DNA from 4 places in the Streptomyces sp. NPDC096013 genome. Region 3 is predicted to be linked to each of the others. Evidence: riboswitches for the same ligand, from Rfam matches in the RefSeq annotation. Region 3 holds a riboswitch; each other region holds the start of a gene.
The links. Region 3 has a riboswitch for cyclic di-AMP ahead of ACIRB1_RS02910 (peptidoglycan DD-metalloendopeptidase family protein). Riboswitches for the same ligand answer to the same signal wherever they lie in the genome.
Positions count from the first base shown of each region.

Region 1: it holds a riboswitch for cyclic di-AMP, as region 3 does, so the genes downstream of both, ACIRB1_RS07005 (M23 family metallopeptidase) here and ACIRB1_RS02910 (peptidoglycan DD-metalloendopeptidase family protein) in region 3, are expected to answer to the same signal.
Region 2: it holds a riboswitch for cyclic di-AMP, as region 3 does, so the genes downstream of both, ACIRB1_RS38235 (C40 family peptidase) here and ACIRB1_RS02910 (peptidoglycan DD-metalloendopeptidase family protein) in region 3, are expected to answer to the same signal.
Region 4: it holds a riboswitch for cyclic di-AMP, as region 3 does, so the genes downstream of both, ACIRB1_RS30465 (transglycosylase SLT domain-containing protein) here and ACIRB1_RS02910 (peptidoglycan DD-metalloendopeptidase family protein) in region 3, are expected to answer to the same signal.

Region 1 is NZ_JBIWGK010000001.1:1,663,925-1,668,434, forward strand. Features, by position in the region: gene ACIRB1_RS06990 (GNAT family N-acetyltransferase) at 1-375, opposite strand, end outside; gene ACIRB1_RS06995 (HPr family phosphocarrier protein) at 565-846, shown strand; gene ACIRB1_RS07000 (GntR family transcriptional regulator) at 1,008-1,712, opposite strand; gene ACIRB1_RS07005 (M23 family metallopeptidase) at 1,901-2,656, opposite strand; cyclic di-AMP (ydaO/yuaA leader) riboswitch at 2,670-2,821, opposite strand; gene ACIRB1_RS07010 (M16 family metallopeptidase) at 3,036-4,424, opposite strand; gene ACIRB1_RS07015 (M16 family metallopeptidase) at 4,421-4,510, opposite strand, start outside.
Region 2 is NZ_JBIWGK010000016.1:197,496-202,005, reverse strand. Features, by position in the region: gene ACIRB1_RS38245 (ATP-dependent Clp protease proteolytic subunit) at 1-483, shown strand, start outside; gene ACIRB1_RS38240 (hypothetical protein) at 491-799, shown strand; cyclic di-AMP (ydaO/yuaA leader) riboswitch at 1,139-1,318, shown strand; gene ACIRB1_RS38235 (C40 family peptidase) at 1,322-1,795, shown strand; gene ACIRB1_RS38230 (ATP-binding protein) at 1,880-2,338, opposite strand; gene ACIRB1_RS38225 (helix-turn-helix domain-containing protein) at 2,555-3,424, shown strand; gene ACIRB1_RS38220 (DUF397 domain-containing protein) at 3,434-3,658, shown strand; gene ACIRB1_RS38215 (8-amino-7-oxononanoate synthase) at 3,700-4,510, opposite strand, start outside.
Region 3 is NZ_JBIWGK010000001.1:646,851-651,360, forward strand. Features, by position in the region: gene ACIRB1_RS02900 (TetR/AcrR family transcriptional regulator) at 1-408, shown strand, start outside; gene ACIRB1_RS02905 (SGNH/GDSL hydrolase family protein) at 510-1,295, opposite strand; gene ACIRB1_RS02910 (peptidoglycan DD-metalloendopeptidase family protein) at 1,539-2,459, opposite strand; cyclic di-AMP (ydaO/yuaA leader) riboswitch at 2,464-2,626, opposite strand; gene ACIRB1_RS02915 (alpha-galactosidase) at 2,930-4,510, opposite strand, start outside.
Region 4 is NZ_JBIWGK010000010.1:146,870-151,379, reverse strand. Features, by position in the region: gene ACIRB1_RS30475 (peptide MFS transporter) at 1-669, shown strand, start outside; gene ACIRB1_RS30470 (CocE/NonD family hydrolase) at 686-2,680, shown strand; cyclic di-AMP (ydaO/yuaA leader) riboswitch at 2,912-3,113, shown strand; gene ACIRB1_RS30465 (transglycosylase SLT domain-containing protein) at 3,117-3,590, shown strand; gene ACIRB1_RS30460 (HAD family hydrolase) at 3,705-4,510, opposite strand, start outside.

The DNA.
Region 1 (4,510 bases), 1.0 Mb from region 3:
CCTCCCCTGGTGCGCGTCCTGCACGAGGAAGGCGACCTCGGCCTCGTCGGCCGGTGCGGAGGCGGCTCGCCCGTCGGCACTAATGCGGTCATAGCGTACGGTGGCGATGAACTCGCCGCCGACGGTGGCCGCGAGTCCCACCCGGTCCACAAAGTCGTGGTGCGTGAAGCGGTGGACGTCCTTGGCGGACAGGCGGGGATACGGCGCGAAGAAGCGGTAGTACTTCGACTCGTCGGAGACCTGCTCGTAGAAGCTGACCAGGCGATCGGCGTCGTCGACGGTGATGGGCCTGATGCGCGCGGTACCCCCGTCGCGCAGCACCACGTCGGCTTCCCAGTGGGCGGGGTACTCGTGCCGGTCCGACGAGGTCTGCATGGGGCCCAGCGTACGGCTCGCGTCCGACAACGGCGCGAGGCAGTCTGTGGGGAACAACAGAGCGCGGGGAGTGGGGCCGAGGCCGCGGCCCGACACCCCGTTCCGGACGGTCCGGCGGACCGGTCCGGGCTCGCTTCACGTGTGGGAAACTGGTCTAGACAACCCTGAGACTCTGAAGGGCAGCATCACATGGCTGAGCGCCGCGTCAACGTCGGCTGGGCGGAGGGCCTTCACGCCCGCCCCGCCTCCATCTTCGTCCGGGCCACCACGGCCTCGGGTATCCCCGTGACGATCGCCAAGGCCGACGGCAACCCCGTCAACGCGGCCTCCATGCTCGCGGTCCTGGGCCTGGGCGCCCAGGGCGGCGAGGAGATCGTCCTCGCGTCGGACGCCGAGGGCGCGGACGCGGCCCTCGACCGCCTCGCGAAGCTGGTCGCGGAAGGCCTCGAGGAACTCCCCGAGACCGTCTGAGCACCACCCAATTGAGGGTTGCGGTGCATTTGCCCAAAACCCGATGCACCACAACCTCGAAGGGCTCGTCCGAATTACCGGGCGAGCCCTTCGCATTTCCATTTGTGGGCAGCATGAATAATCCCCCGCGAATTAGCTCCTCTTTGTATACGGTGCCCGTGTTAATGCCGCAGACCCGACATGTTTACGGGAGGTTGCGAAGTCCTCACACGGTCCGCGCCGTTCGCGGCGTTCGCCCCGCCGGGAAAGCGCAGCCGGTGCGCGGTGCCCGCGCGCTCGGTGTGCAGGGCGGTGATCGCCCGGGCGCGCTCGGCGTCGCCGCGGGCCACGGCGTCCACGATGGCGCCGTGCTCGGCCCAGGACTCCACGGGGTTGGCCGGGGCGTCCACCGCGTACATCCAGGCGATCTTGTGCCGCAGCTGGGTCAGCATCGAGGTCAGCGCGGGACTCCCGGAGGCCTGGGACAGCGTCTCGTGGAACCAGCTGCCCAGGGAGCGCAGATCCTCGCTGTTGCCCCGCCTGGCCCGCTCCTGGCCCAGCCTGACGAGGCCGCGCAGCACCTTGAGGTGGGCCTCGGTGCGCCGCTGCGCGGCCCGTGAGGCGCCGAGCGGCTCCAGCAGCATCCGCATCTCCAGCAGGTCGGCGGCCTCCTGCTCGGTCGGTTCCGCGACGCACGCGCCCGCGTGCCGCCGGGTCACCACGAACCCCTCGGCCTCCAGCGTGCGCAGGGCCTCCCGGACGGGGACGCGCGAGACCCCGTACCGGCGCGCGAGGAGTTCCTCCGTGAGCCGGCTGCCGCGCTCGTAGACACCGGCGACGATGTCGTCCCGGATCGCCGTGCATACCGAGTGCGCCGGAATACGCATGTCCGACCTCCGCCTTAATCCCCGTGAAACGTCGACGATTGACGTGTGTTCCGTGACTCTATTGCAATGAGCGGGAATTTCCGATGGGGGGCCGGAATCCATGCATATTTTTTGGACAGGAGGGCTCCGGAAACGCCGAAAGCCCCGGCCGGGCGGGCCAGGGCTTCGGGAAGTGCGGTGCTACGCCGTCAGACGTTCACGCCGTGCTTGCGGAGGTAGGCGACGGGGTCGACGTCCGAGCCGTACTCCGCGGTGGTGCGGGCCTCGAAGTGGAGGTGCGGTCCGGTGACGTTGCCGGTCGCCCCGGAGAGGCCGATCTGCCGGCCCGGGGTGACCGTCTGGCCGACGGAGACACCGATGGACGACAGGTGGCCGTACATGGTGTACATGCCGTCGGCCATCTTGATCACCACTTGATTGCCGTACGAGCCGCCCCAGCCGGCCTCGACGACGGTGCCGGAACCGACAGCGTGGACCGAGGTGCCGGTCGAGGCGTGGAAGTCGATGCCGGTGTGGGCGCCGGACGACCAGAGGGAACCGCCGGTCTTGTAGCCGGTGGAGACGTACGAGCCGGTGACCGGTGCGACGAAGGTGTTGAGCCTCTTGCGCTCGGCGGCACGGGCGGCGCGCTCCTTGGCCTCGTGCTCCGCCTTGGCCTGCGCGGCGGCCCTGGCCCGGGCCTCCTCCTTGGCCTGCGCCTCGGCGGCGGCCTGCCGCTGGGCGGCGGCCTGGGCGTCGATCTTCTCGGCCACGGAGTCGCCGATGGCGATGACGGGGGTGAGTCCGGTCTGTTCTGCGGCGGGCTCCGCGGCGAACGCCGGGGCGCTCGCGAGGGTGCCGATGACGCCGGTGGTGGTGAGGGCCGCGACGCTCGCGACACGAACGGTGGTGCGGTGGGTCCGGCTCGGGCGACGGTGCTTCCCGGTGGCGCGGGTGAACGCCATGGAGTGGCTGATCCTTTCCTTCCTTCTCGCCTACCGGGTTAGCTGACGGGTTCGGAGCAGGAAGGTCTCCTACGGACCCCCTCCACGGGCGTCCGATTCACCCCAGGGACGTGGGTCCCCGGCTCCCCTGGCTCGCGCCGTACGGGGACTCGGCGATGACTGTCCGGTGCCGCGAGTGCGGCGCGGTGCCTGACGGACAGCCGGACCGACGCTAAGGGGGGCCACTTTCAATCCCCAAACGGATCAAGGTTTTTGTTGCACATGCCACAGGGCAGACAGGCAACCTCTCCCCCAATTCGGACAATAGGGGGCCCTGGTGACTCTTCAGCCACCAGGGCCCCCACGCGCGCGTGCCGCTCATCGGCCCGCTACGGGTCGTCTACTCGGCCGGGACGACGGTCACTTCGCCGATGCCGAGCGCTTCCACGGGCGCCTTGATCTGCTCCGCGTCGCCGACCAGGATCGTCACCAGACGGTCCACCGGGAAGGCGTTCACGACCGCCGCGGTGGCCTCCACGGTGCCGGTCGCGGCGAGCTGCTGATACAGCGTCGCCTGGTAGTCGTCGGGCAGGTGCTGCTCGACCTGGTCGGCCAGCGTGCTCGCGACGGCCGCGGCGGTCTCGTACTTGAGCGGCGCCACCCCGACGAGGTTCTGCACGGCGACGTCACGCTCGGCGTCGGTGAGGCCGCCCTCGGCGAGCTTGCGCAGCACCGTCCACAGGTCGTCCAGCGCGGGACCGGTGTTCGGGGTGTCCACGGAGCCGCTGATGGCGAGCATCGCGGCGCCCGTGCCGTCGGGTGCCGAACGCAGCACCTGGCCGAACGCCCGCACACCGTAGGTGTAGCCCTTCTCCTCGCGCAGGACGCGGTCCAGGCGGGAGGTGAGGGTGCCGCCGAGGCAGTACGTGCCGAGCACCTGGGCCGGCCACACGCGGTCGTGCCGGTCGGCTCCGACACGGCCGATGAGCAGCTGCGTCTGGACGGCGCCGGGACGGTGCACGATCACGACCCGCCCGGTGTCGTCGGCGGTCACCGGCGGCACGGGACGCGGCTGCGCGGAGGAGCCCGTCCACGAACCCAGGGTGTCGGCGAGCAGCGCGTCCAGGTCGATGCCGGTGAGGTCGCCGACGACCACGGCGGTGGCCGTCGCGGGGCGGACGTGCCGCTCGTAGAAGGCGCGTACGGACGCCGAGTCGATCTTCTCGACGGTCTCCTCGGTGCCCTGGCGCGGACGCGACATGCGCGAGCTCGCCGGGAACAGCTCCTTGGAGAGCTCCTTGGCGGCGCGGCGCGAGGGGTTGGCCGTCTCGTGCGGGATCTCGTCGAGGCGGTTGCGGACCAGCCGCTCGATCTCGCTGTCCGCGAAGGCGGGCGCGCGCAGCGCGTCGGAGAGCAGGCCGAGCCCCTTGGCCAGGCGCGAGGCCGGGACCTCCAGGCTGAGGCGCAGCCCGGGGTGGTCGGCGTGCGCGTCGAGAGTGGCGCCGGAGCGCTCCAGCTCGGCGGCGAACTCCTCGGCGGAGTGCTTGTCGGTGCCCTCGGAGAAGGCGCGCGCGGTGATCGTGGCGACACCGTCCAGGCCGGCCGGCTCGGCGTCCAGGGGCGCGTCCAGGAGCACCTCCACGGCGACGACCTGCTGGCCGGGGCGGTGGCAGCGCAGGACCGTCAGGCCGTTGGCCAGCGTGCCGCGTTCGGGGGCCGGGAAGGCCCACGGCCTGGCCTCGCCGGCCTGGGGCTGGGGGTGGAATTCCATCGTGGCGAGCTCGGTCACTTGGCCGCCTCCTCGTTCTCGTCGCCGGCCTCTGCTTCGTCGTCCTCTTCCGCGACGGGCTCGTAGACGAGCACCGCGCGGTTGTC
Region 2 (4,510 bases), on a different contig from region 3:
GCCCAGTTCATGCACCTCGAGTACCAGGCACCCGACCGGGACATCTCGCTGTACATCAACTCGCCCGGCGGATCGTTCACCGCGATGTCGGCGATCTACGACACCTTGCGGTTCGTCAGCTGTGACGTGGAGACGATCTGCCTGGGCCGGGCCGACTCGTCCGCGGCGGTGCTGCTGGCGGCGGGCACGCCGGGCAAGCGGTCGGCGCTGCCGGGTGCGCGGGTGGTGATCCGCCAGCCCGCGCTGCCGGATCCGGTCCAGGGCCAGGCGAGTGATCTCGCCATCCAGGCCGAGGAGTTGGCGCGCACCCGGTCCCAACTCGAGTCCCTGCTCGCCCTGCACACGGGCCGGACGGTGCAGCAGGTGAGCGCGGACATCGAGCGCGACCACATCCTGGATGCCCAACAGGCCCTGGAATACGGGCTGGTGGACCGGATCGTGGCCACCCGCAAGACCTCGCTCACCGAGCCGGGCGGGGCGTGAGCCGACGATGCTGCCGCCGGAACTGCCGCCGTTGCCCGCACTGACGCGCGCCGAGGGCGAGTTGATCGACCGTTATCTGGAGGTGGCCGACCTGCTGGGCCGTATCAACCCGGCGCACGACGGTGACACGTACCGTGGTCTGAGGGCCGCTCAGGCGCTGGTGGCGAAGGCCGTCGAGCTGCGGGACGCGCTGGCGCTGATGCACCAGCGGGGCGAGACCGAGCTGCACGCCCCCACCCTGGCGCGTGCGCTGCGCGTGCTGGACGGGGAGCGCCGCACGGCGCGCGTCACCATCCCCGCGCCCCCGGACAGTTGAGGGTCGCGGAGCCGTCCCGGTCGGAGGCGAAACGAGCCGAACGGCGTACCCCCGATCGGCGTAGTCGCTCCTCCGTCCGAGAGGCGTCCCGGGTTGCGCAACACGCGTGGTCCGAGGGGCCGCTGAGGTGTTCCGGTGCTGGTCCGAGGGGTGCACCCCGCTCGACACCCGCTCGAACACGGGGGTGTCCACCCGAACGGGTGAGTGGTGAGTAACCCCACAAATACCCGGTTCCATTGGGATTTTCGGACATCCATAGGTGAAGATCCCTGTCTGACGACAAGACCCCGCCGCAGCGGCGGGGCGATCCGGGCGGACGCCGAGTCCTGCCGCCGCCCGGATGACAGGTCGACAGGATTGCATCGGCAGGAGTGGAGGACCCAAGCACGACGGGTCGCCGGGACGGTCACGCCATGACCGGGTCGAGCAGCCCTTGGGGTGAAGCCGCGTCAGCGGCCGGGCAACTTCGCCAGCCCGAATCCGACAGGTCATCCTTCACAGGCGGCTGACGAAGGGTTGCGCATGACTGCGCTCAATCGTGTCCCGTCGCTGATGGTCAGGGCCGGTACGGCCTCGGCCTTCGCCATCGCCGCCGTGGGCGGCTCCGTCGTGATACCGGGTGTCGCATCCGACGCCGCGGCCGCGACACCCGCGACGAAGGCACTTCAGGTCGCGGCGTCCAAGAAGGGCGCCCCGTACAGGTACGGGGCCACCGGGCCGGGCCGCTTCGACTGCTCCGGGCTCACGTTGTACTCGTACAAGAAGGCGGGCAAGAAGCTGCCGCGTACGGCTGCCCAGCAGTACAACAAGACCCACCACATCTCGGCCAAGAGCCGCAAGGCCGGGGACCTCGTGTTCTTCCACTCGGGCTCCAGCGTCTACCACGTCGGCATCTACGCCGGGAAGGGAAAGATCTGGCACGCCCCGAAGACCGGGGACGTGGTGCGGTTGCAGAAGATCTGGACCAAGAGCGTCTGGTACGGCCGGGTCAGCTGACCCGCGCTGAGTCTCCCGAGGGGGTGGCGGCCACCTGACGGGCCGCCACCCCCTCGGGTGTCCGGAGACGTTCCAGAAGCGGTTCTACGGCTCCTGCCGGCCCGCGGCGGTCACCGGCGGGGCCGGTACGGTCCAGGGCACCTCGACGGAGACGGTCTTGCCGCCCTCGCGGGTGGGCCGGACCCTGAGCTTGCCGCCGCACTCCGCGGTCAGCCAGCGGATGATCACCATGCCCCGGCCGTTGTCCTGCTGGACGGCGGCCGGCAGGCGTTTGGGGAAGCGGGGGTGGCTGTCGGTGACCCCGATGCGCAGGTGTTCGTCACGCTCCAGTTCGATGTCCACCGTGAAGGTGGGTGACTGGCCGAAGGTGTGCTGTACGGCGTTGGTGGCGAGTTCCGACACGATGAGACGGATGGTGTCGGCGGCCTCCGTGTCCGCCGGGAGTCCCCATTCGGCCAGGGTTCCGACGACATAGGTACGGGCGGCGGACACCGAGGCCGGATCGCTCGGCAGAGTGACGGATGCTTCCAGATGGTCTGCCATGGCGCGGTCGTCCCTTTCCCGCGGGACCGGTGTCCGTCACGGCGCGCGCGGATGGTTCGAGTACGGTCCCGGACTGGTGCTTCTTCGCCAGACTGCCATTAGCTCGGCGGTAACGGTGCCGATCCACCAAGATATGCATATATCTGTCGCTCGAAGCGGTGAACTCTGCGACCTCAGACCGTATTTGGGCGGCTCGGAAGGAGTAAGGAGAAACCCATGCAGTACGGTCCCGCGGTGCGCCGCCGGAAACTGGGCGCCGAACTGCGCGCGTTGCGTGCGGAGGCGGGGCTCACCAGCGGAGAGGCGGCCCGGCTCGTCGGCTGGCATCAGTCGAAGGTGAGCCGCATCGAGACCGGGGCGAGTGGCGTGAAACCACCTGACGTCCGGTTACTTCTGGACGCCTATCAGGTAGGTGACCCCCAACTTCGGGACATGCTCCTCATCCTGGCGGGCTCCGACGACATCGGCGGCCGGCACCACTGGTGGCACGCCTATCGCGGTGTACTGCCGCCCGCCTACCGGGACTTCATCAGTCTGGAGTCACAGGCCAGCACGCTCCGCACCCTGGAGACCTCGGTGGTCCCCGGACTGCTTCAGACGCCGGAGTACGCCCGGGCGGTGACCCGGGCCGCCGTGGGAGGCCCCGACAACGACGGGCCCGAGCGGCTCGACGCGCTGGTGCAGGTGCGTATGGCCAGGCAGGACGTGCTGCGCGCGGATCCGCCGCTGGCGCTGAGCGTGGTCCTCGACGAGGCGGTGCTGCGCCGGGAGGTGGGCGGTCCCGGCGTGATGGCACGTCAGCTGGACCGGCTGGTGGAGGCGGCTCGGTTGCCCCAAGTCCGGCTCCAGGTACTGCCGTTCGCCGCGGGGGCGCACATCGGCGTCACCGGGCCTTTCGTTATTTTCTCCTTTCCGAGCACTTCTGATCTGGACGTGGTTGTTCTCGACCACTTGACGAGTAGCCTCTACCTCGAACGGAAAGAAGACCTGGAGGCCTACAGCGAGGCCTTCAGCACCCTTCAGTTCCACGCCCTTTCGCCCGAGGATTCGTCGGATTACATCGCCGGGATAGGTGACGGCGCGTAAGGAGGCACCATGTCTGCACTGCCTCGGAACGTACCTTCCAGTTCTGAACTGTCCGGTGTGCGGTGGCTGCGCAGCAGCTACAGCACGGGAGCGAACAACTGCGTCGAGGCGGCTCGTCCGCGCTCAGGCCCCCGCGCGGGGCTGCTCGCCGTACGCGACTCGAAGGACCCGCAAGGACCCGCCCTGCTCTTCTCCCCCGAGAGCTGGACGGGATTCCTCACCGCGTTCCACTGATCTGTCCGCCCGTCAGCGACGCACGGCCGTGTCACGCCGACTCATGGTCGCGTCTCGCCGATCACACGTGCAGCGCGTTCGATCTCGGCCCCGGAGAGGTCCGCTCGGGCGGTCAGCCTGAGCCGTGAGATGCCGTCGGGCACGGAAGGAGGACGGAAGCAGCCCACGGCCAGCCCTGCCGTACGGCAGTCGGCCGCCCACTGCACGGCCGCCTCCGGGGACGGCGCACGCACCGAGACCACGGCGGCGTCCGGACGTACCGCTTCCAGACCCGCCGCGGTCAGCCGTGTGTGCAGATCACCCGCCACGGCGCGCGCCCGGGCAGCCCGCTCGGGCTCGCGCCGCAGCAGGGTCAGCGCCGCGAGCGCCGCACCCGCCGCCGCCGGCGCGAGCCCCGTGTCGAAGATGAACGTCCGCGCCGCGTTGACCAGATGGTCGATGACCCGCGCCGGACCGAGCACGGCACCGCCCTGGCTCCCCAGCGACTTGGACAGCGTGACCGTCACGACCACGTCCTCGTCGCCCGCGAGCCCCGCCGCGTACGGCGCCCCGCGCCCGCCGTCGCCCAGCACCCCGAGCCCGTGCGCGTCGTCGAGCAGCAGCCCCGCCCCGAACTCCCGGCACGCCTCGGCGAGCGCGCCCACCGGCGCCGCGTCCCCGTCCACGGAGAACACCGAGTCGGACACGACGACGGCCGGCCCCTCGTGCGTCCGCAGCGCCTTGCGCACCCCGTCCGGATCGGCGTGGCCCACGACCTGGGTGGCACCCCGCGCCAGCCGGCAGCCGTCGATCAGGGAGGCGTGGTTGCCCGCGTCGGAGACGATCAGCGAGCCGTGCGGCGCGAGCGTGGTG
Region 3 (4,510 bases):
CTCGCGCATCTGCGCAAGCTGCTCGGCCGCCGTACGACCGCGCTGCGCCGGCTGCGGGCCGCGGTGCGCTGGTACGCGCCGACCGGGCCGGCCAAGGGCTGGCGGCTGTGGATAGAGGGCTGGGCGGCGGCGCTGCGTGAACCCGCCCTCCTGGACGTCACGCGGGATCTCGACCGGCAGTGGAAGCAGGCCCTGGCCGAGGTCGTCGCCGAGGGGGTGACCGCGGGCGAGTTCCACTGCCCGGACCCGAGCGCCGCGGCCCTGCGCCTCACGGCCCTCCTCGACGGCCTCGCCGTACAGATGACGGCGTACGCGGGAGCCGTGTCCCGGGCGCGCGCCCTGGAGTGGGTCGACGAGGCGCTCGCCCGTGAACTGGGGCTGGACCGGGCCGCGTTGACGACGCCCTGACCGGTCTCTCCGTGGAGACCCGGTTCACTTCGCGGGCCGTGACGACGGCGCCCGTGGCACGCACCGCGCCAGGAGCGACCGCCGCGTCCGCTCGCCTCTCCTCAGGCCACTATCCCGATCCGCATCTTGATGGCGTCGGGCGACAGCGCGCCCTTCGCCTCCACGTGGTCGCCGGAGGACTCGCCGCGCAGACGGCGTCCGATCCACGGCACCAGGTACTCGCGCGCCCAGTGGACGTCGTCGCGCCGGATGTCGAGCGGGCCGCGCGGCGGCAGCGGGGGCCAGGGCTGGTCCGGGTCGGCCGGGACGTCGACGCCGAGGACCTGTCCGGCGCGGAGCGCCACGCGCGTGTGCCCCTCGGGAGAGAGGTGCAGCCGGTCGCCGTCCCAGGCCCGCCGGTCCTGGATGGTCTTCAGGGACCACAGGTCGAGCACCGGGCAGCCGTAGCGGTCGGCGATGGCCCGGACGTGGCCGTTGTAGGTGGCGATCTTGCCGCGCAGGTGCTTGAGCACGGGCACGCCGCGGGTGTCGAAGCCGGTCGTCACCATGACGGTGCCGACGGCGCCGGTGAGGTCGGCCACCGCGCGCTCGAAACGCTCGGCAACCTCGTCGGGGTCGGTGCCGGGGCGGATGATGTCGTTGCCGCCCGCGCAGAAGGAGACCAGGTCGGGGCCGATCTCCTTGGCCCGGGTGAGCTGGTCGGCCACGATCTGGTCGAGCAGCTTCCCGCGCACGGCGAGGTTGGTGTACGCGAAGTCGCCCTCGGGCCGGCGATCCGCGAGCAGTACCGCGAACCGGTCGGCCCAGCCGACCATCGCACCGTCGGGCCCGGGGTCGCCGACGCCCTCGGTGAAGCTGTCCCCCACCGCCACGTACGACCCGATCACTGTTCTGCTGTCACTCTTCGAATCGTTAGCCACGGCAACCATAATTCACCCTTGGCTGTGACCTACGCGATCGTAATTAGGGGTTGACGGGCGGTGAGATAAGCCACTTGTAAAGGGTTGTCCAAAGTCGGAATAACTCTCTGACCAGGGTCGTTGACGCCGGAACTGCCCTACGCCGAAGGCCGGACCCGGGGATAGAGGTCCGGCCTTCGGTGATGTGGGGGCCTGGCGTCGGGCCTGATGTCAGCCGACGGTGACGCCGTGCGAGCGGAGATAGGCGACCGGGTCCACGTCCGAGCCGTAGTACGGCGTGGTCCGGATCTCGAAGTGCAGGTGCGGGCCGGTCACGTTGCCGGTCGCCCCGGAGAGGCCGATCTGCTGGCCCTCGGTCACGGTCTGGCCGGCCGAGACGGAGAGCTGCGACATGTGGGCGTACTGCGAGTACTGGCCGTCCGCGTGCCGGATGACGACCTCGTTGCCGTAGGCGCCGTCGTAGGCCGCCGAGACGACCGTGCCCGCGGCGATCGCCTTGATGGTGGTACCGGTCGGGACGACGAAGTCGACGCCGGTGTGGTAGCCGCTGGACCACATGCTGCCGGCGACGCGGTAGCCGGTGCCGATGGTGGCGCCGGTCACGGGAAGGCCGTAGCCGGTGGAGGTGCTGGTGGTGTCGGCGCTCTGCGTGGCAGACGACTCCTTCGAAGAAGAAGACGACGAGGACGAGGAGGACGATGTGCCGGACGACGTCGACGACTTGGTCGTGTCCGTGCCGCTCGTCGCGGCCTTCTCACCGAGGGAGAGCTTCAGGCCCGGGTGGATCAGCGACGGGTTGCCGCCGATGGCTTCGCGATTGTCCTGGTAGATCTTCTTCCAGCCGCCGGTGACGTCCTGCTCCTCGGCGATCTTCGAGAGATAGTCGCCCGACTTCACCGAATACGTCGTGACGCGCGCCGACTTGGCGGCGGTGGACTTCTCGCTCGCCGTCTTCTCGGCCGCCGGAACGGACTGAACCGCCTTTTCCGGAGCGGACGTCGTGGTCGCGGCATGGGCGCCGGTGGCTCCCATGAGCGGAAGGGCGAGTGCCGCGCCGCCGGTTCCGGCGACGGCTATCGAACGGGTGAAGCGCTGGGGCTTCGGGCGGCGGTGTTTACCCTTCGCGGGCATGACGAATTCCTCTCCGGCGCCTGCGAGGTGAGCTGTCGGGTTCGGGCTGGAGATGCCCGGCCGCGCCCGGAGCGCGGCTTGACCCCAAGCCCGTTCCGGAGACCGGAACAGGCGTCTTACCTGTGGGTCCCCCGCTCCTGCCGCATACGGGTGAGTGGATGCGAAGTCCGGTCGGCGGCAGGACTGGGCGTCCGTCCGGATTGGTGGCGAACGTAAGCGAGGAAGACGCAAAGGGACAAGCAGGAGGTTCCACGGATTTGCGTTTCTTGTGATCCCCTGTGGGAATTCACCGTCACCCTCCGTGAATTCCCCCGGGACTCCGTCCGTCAATTCCCCTGCAAAAGCACGTCAATTACGTGAACATGACGAACGACGTACGGTCACGAATATGACGCTGCTCACGTACCCGACTCTCAGCTTTCTTTTTCCCAGGGCGAGTTGGAACGAAGGTTGCAATTGGGACAGAAGGATCAGATGCGACGCAGCCGGAGAACCGTCGCATCAAGGTCACCGCGCAGGCCGGTCCGCAATCCGTGGTGCAACAGCACGGCCCCTCGGTGGACTTCGCCCGTTTCGAGGCATTCGTACGATGCTGTCGGGTCAAGCCCACGCAGCCGGAGCGCCGGGAGGGGCTCGCCGTAGTGCTGCGCCTGGAGGAGGGCGAGGACGACGGTCTCGTCACCGCGGACGTACTGCACGGCGCTGAGCCCTCCGGTCGGCGGGCGCAGGCGGTGCAGGTCGCCGTGCTGCACGAGGGGCCGGATCTCCTTGTAGAGGTCCACCCAGCGGCGGGCCTCGGCGAGTTCCTCCTCGGTCCACTCCGAGAGGTCGCCGCCCACGCCGAGCACGCCGGCCATGGCGCTCACGAACCGGAAGCGCAGGCTGCTGACCCGGCCGTTGAGCTGGGTGTTGGGGCTGTCGGTGACCCAGGCGGCCATCACGCGCGCGGGGTGGATCTGGCTGAAGCCGTGCTGGATGGCGAGCCGGTCCAGCGGGTCGGTGTTGTCCGAGGTCCACACCTGGTCCGTGCGGCTCATGATGCCGAGGTCGATCCGGCCGCCGCCGCCCGAGCAGGACTCGAAGGCGACACCCGGGTGAGCCGCCCGCAACCGGTCCAACAGGCCGTACAGGGCGCGCACATGGTCGACCCATAGGCGCTGCGGGTAGGCCTCGCCCGGCCAGCCCGCGTCGGTGAAGCAGCGGTTGAAGTCCCACTTCACGTAGTCGATCGGGGCGCTGGAGAGGAGCCCGTCCAGCTGCTCCCACAGGTACTCCTGAACGTCCTCGCGGGCGAGGTTCAGGACGAGCTGGTTGCGGAACTCCGTCCGCTTGCGTCCCTCCTGGTACTGCACCCAGTCGGGGTGCGCGCGGTACAGGTCGCTGTCCGCGTTGACCATCTCGGGCTCGACCCAGATGCCGAACTGCATGCCCAGGGCGTGCACCCGGTCGGCGAGGGGCTTGAGCCCGGCGGGGAAGCGGTCCGGATTGGGCGTCCAGTCGCCGAGCCCGGCACGGTCGCTGGTCCGGGCGCCGAACCAGCCGTCGTCCACCACGAACAGCTCGACCCCGACCGCCGCCGCCCGCCGCGCGAGCACCTCCTGCTGGTCCTCGGAGATGTCGAACTGGGTGGCCTCCCAGGAGTTGTAGAGCACCGGCCGGTCCTGGTCCGCGTCCGGGATGACGTACGTCCGCTGGTACGTGTGCCAGGTGCGGCTTGCGCCGCCGTGGCCGGTCTCGCTCCACAGGCCGGCGAAGACCGGGGTCGTGAAGGACTCCCCCGGCGCCAGGAGCAGCAGCCCGGAGTCGTCGTACCCGGCGCCCCCGGTGATCTGCACGCGCGCGTCCGGGAGCTGGGCCACGGCGAGCCGCCAGGACCCCGACCAGGCGAGGGCGCAGCCGTAGACCTCGCCGCGTTCCTCGGTCGCGTCGGTGTCGAGGGCGACCCAGGGGAGGTGCTGGTGTCCGGTGTGGCCGCGGCGGCTGCCGATGACCTTCTCACCGTAGGTGAGGTCGGAGCGCACCAACCGGGACTCGGCGGCCCACCGCCCGTG
Region 4 (4,510 bases), on a different contig from region 3:
GTGATGTTCATGAGCCCCCGGGTGAGCGCCGAGGAACGCGGGCGGCTGCGCCCGTACGTCGTGCTGTTCCTGGCCTCCACGGTCTTCAACTTCATCCTGTTCCAGGCGTATTCGACGATGATGCTGCTGGCCGCGTCGAACGCCGAGACCACCATCCTCGGCTTCGACTTCCCCGCCGGCTGGTACGCGAGCGCGCTCGGCGCCTTCGAGGTCGGGCTCGCGCCCGTGGTCGCCGCGCTCTGGGTCCGCATGGGCCGCGGCCAGCCGCACGCCTCCAACAAGATCGCGATAGGCGTCGTACTCGGCGGCCTGTCCTTCCTGCTGATGGTGCTGCCGACCAGCGGGCACACCGGCGACGCCTACCGCATGTCGGCCTGGTGGATCGTCGGCTCGTACTTCCTGCTCGGCCTCGGCGACATCCTCCTGGAGACCTCCGGCATGTCGGCCACCACCAAGCTCGCCCCGGCCGCCTTCGCCAGCCAGACCATGTCCCTCTGGTTCCTGTCCCTCGCCCTCGCCAACGGCATCCAGGCCCAGACCGTGAAGCTCTACGACGACGTCTCCAAACCGGCCTACTTCGGCGTCAACGGAGCCATCGCGGTGGCCGCCGGCCTCGCCGTGATGGCCGCCGCGCCCTGGCTGCGCCGCACCATGCACCCGGTCCACTGAACCTGCGGGGTCCCTCATGCGCATCCGTACGTCCTTCCCCCACGAGACGTTCCACGAGGACATCCGCATCCCCCTGTCGGACAGCACACGGCTCTACGCGCGCGTGTGGCGCCCGGTGACGGACGAACCGGTCCCCGCGCTCCTGGAGTACCTCCCGTACCGGCTGACCGACTGGACCGCGCCCCGCGACGCCCAGCGCCACCCCTGGTACGCGGGCCACGGCTACGCCTCCGTCCGCGTCGACGTGCGCGGGCACGGCAACAGCGAGGGCCTGCCCGGCGACGAGTACGACGCGCAGGAACTCGCCGACGGCGTCGAGGTCGTCAACTGGCTTGCCGCACAGCCCTGGTGCACCGGCAAGGTCGGCATGTTCGGCATCTCCTGGGGCGGCTTCAACTCCCTCCAGATCGCCGCGCTGGCCCCCGAGCCCCTGAAGGCGATCGTCACCGTCTGCTCCACGGACGACCGCTACGACAACGACGTGCACTACATGGGCGGTTCGGCCCTCGCCGTCGACCTGCACGCCTGGGCGGCCACCATGCTCGCCTTCGTCGCCCGGCCGCCGGACCCCCAGTACACGGGCCTCGTCTGGCGCGACATGTGGCTGGGCCGCCTGGCGGAGATCGACCCGTTCATCCACACCTGGCTCGCCCACCAACTCCGCGACGACTACTGGAAGCACGGCAGCGTCTGCGAGGACTACGGCGCGATCGACGCGGCCGTCCTCGCGGTCGGCGGCTGGCACGACCCGTACCGCGACACGGTCCTCCGGCTCGTCGAACACCTCCCGCCGGACCGCGTACGCGGCCTGATCGGCCCCTGGTCCCACCAGTACCCCGACCGCGGCCTCCCGCCGGGCCCGGCGATCGGCTTCCTCCAGGAGACCCTCCGCTGGTGGGACCAGCACCTCAAGGGCATCGACACGGGCGTCATGACGGACCCCCTCCTACGGGCCTACGTCAGCGACTCGCATCCCCCGGCCACGGTCTACGACACCCTCCCGGGCCGCTGGGTCGGCGAACCCGCGTGGCCCTCGCCGCACGTGAAGACGACGACGTACGGCCTCCGGGGCGCCCCCGTGGTCGTCCGCTCGCCCATGCACACCGGGGTGGACGCGGGCCGGTTCTTCCCCTTCGGGAACGACGCCGACCTGCCGCCGGACCAGCGGGACGAGGACGCGCGGTCGGCGTGCTTCGAGTTCGAGGTGCCGGCCGAGACCTGGGTGCTGGGACGGCCGAGGGTACGGCTGCGGCTGACCTGCGAGGTGCCGCGCGGGCAGGTGATCGCCCGGCTCTGCGACGTCGCCCCCGACGGCTCCTCGACCCTGGTCACCCGGGGCGTGCTCAATCTGTCGGCGCGGCACGGGCGGGACCGGGCGGTGCCCTGGACGCCGGGGACCACCGAGGACGTCACCTTCGAGCTGAACGGCATCGGGCACGCGTTCCCGCCCGGGCACCGGATCCGGCTCGCGGTGTCGTCGGCGTACTGGCCGTGGATCTGGCCGCAGCCGGGGTCCGCGGCGGGCTTCACGCTGGACCCCGAGGGCAGCGCGCTCGAACTCCCGGTGCGGGAGCAGGAGTTGACGGACGACATCCGCTTCGAGGAGCCCGAGGAGGCCGCGCCGCTCGGGGTCAACCACCCGGCCACGCTGGACGAACCGCGGCCCGAGCGGCTCGTCGTGCGGGACGTGGCGAAGGGCGAGTGGCGGCTCGAAGTGGACCCCCGGTACGGCGGCACGCGCGTGTATCCCGACGGGTTGGAGTTCACCGAGGACGCGCTGGAGACGTACACGATCGACGAGTCCGATCCGCTGTCCGCGCGCACCCTCTCGGAGTGGTCGATCCGGCTGCACCGGCCGGAGCTCGGCTGGGACGCGAGGGTGCGGACCCGGTCGGAGATCACGTGCGACGAAACGGACTTTCTCACCTCAAATGAGGTGATCTGCACCGAGGGTGGAGAAGTGATCTTCCATCACACCTGGGAGAAAAGGATTCCGAGAACTGCCAGTTGAGGTTGAATGCCCGATTTGCCGTTCTTTATCTTCTCGTGAGTTGGGTCACGCGTTTCTGTGCGCGACCTGTGTCCCGGCCTGTCCCCATTTCCCCTTGCGGCAATTGACAGTTGACCCTTGGCTCATGCAAAGGATCAAGTGCCCCATACGCCTCAGACCAAGGTCAATAGGGGTTAGGTGTGATTCCGCCACTTGTTCCGGACATGTGCTCTCGCATAGTTTCCCGGCCTGTCGAGCGGAACGCCGAATCCTGCCGCCGCCCGGCATCCCAGTCACGAACTTCTCGCACGGCAGGAGCGGGGGAACCAGGTAAGTCGCCGGACCGGTCGTCACGACCGGGACGGCTCGGGGTTAAGCCACGTCCGAGGACGCGGCCGGGCACCTCCCAGCCCGAACCCGACAGCTCACCTCGCAGGCGACGGAGAGGAACCTCGCCATGCGTGCAACCACTCAGTCCCGCCGTGCCCGCCTCGTCCGCCGTGCCGTCATCGCCGGCACCGGTGCGGCGATCCTGGCCCTGCCCGTCGTCGGTGCGACCACCGCGTCCGCGGCCACCACGTCGACCAGCTCGACCACTCTCGCCGGGTACCCCAACACCCTTGACGGGTGGATCCGGGAGTCGCTCGCGATCATGGCGCAGAAGGGGATTCCGGGTACGTACAACGGGATCTACCGGAACGTGATCCGTGAGTCGTCCGGCAACCAGTACGCGATCAACAACTGGGACTCCAACGCGGCGGCCGGTACGCCGTCGAAGGGGCTGCTCCAGGTGATCGACCCGACGTTCAACGCGTACCACGTGGCCGGGACTTCGTTCGACCCGTACGACCCGGTCGCGAACATCACCGCGGCCTGCAACTACGCGGCGGCGGTGTACGGCTCGATCGACAACGTCTACGGCGCCTACTAGGAACCGTTGGATCAGCCACGACGGCCGGGTGGTGAGTGACACCGCCGTCGTGGCTGGTCGCGCCCGCGCGGCGGAGCCGCACAAGGACACAGCGCCGCGCCCCTTTGGGGCGCCTCAGCCGAAGAGTCTCTCCAGTACCACCGCGATGCCGTCGTCCTCGTTCGAGGTTGTCACCTCGTCGGCCACCGCCTTGAGTTCGGGGTGGGCGTTGGCCATCGCCACTCCGTGGGCCGCCCAGTCGAACATCGGGATGTCGTTCGGCATGTCGCCGAAGGCGATGGTGTCGGAGGGGGTCAGGCCCAGGTGCCGGGCGGCCAGGGCGAGGCCCGTCGCCTTGGTGATGCCGAGTGGCTGGAGTTCGACGGTGCCGGGGCCCGACATGGTGACCGAGGCCAGGGAACCGACCACCGAGCGGGCCGTGGCCGCCAACTCGTCGTCCGCCAGGGCCGGGTGACGGAGCAGCACCTTGCTGATGGGCTCGCACCAGAGGTCGTCCCGCCGGCCCACCCGTACCGCGGGGAGGGTGGGGTGCGGCATCAGATAGCCGGGCTCGATGAGCGTGAGGCCGTCGACGCCGTCCTGGTCGACCGCCGCGTACACCTGGCCCACCTCCGCCTCGATCTTGCCGAGCGCCGTCTCCGCCAACTCCCGGTCCAGGGTGACCGACCAGAGCAGACGGTCCGCGCCGGCGTCGTACAACTGCGCGCCCTGTCCGCACACCGCGAGCCCCTTGGAGCCGAGGACGTCCAGCAGGGGCCGCACCCTCGGCGCGGGCCTGCCGGTGACGACGAGATGCCGGGCACCGGCCGCCGCCACCCGCGCGAGCACGGCGAGAGACCGGTCGGAGAGCGTGTCGTCGCCGCGCAGCAGCGTCCCGTCCAGGTCGGTGGCGATCAGTGCATATGCGAGGGGTGCGGCCA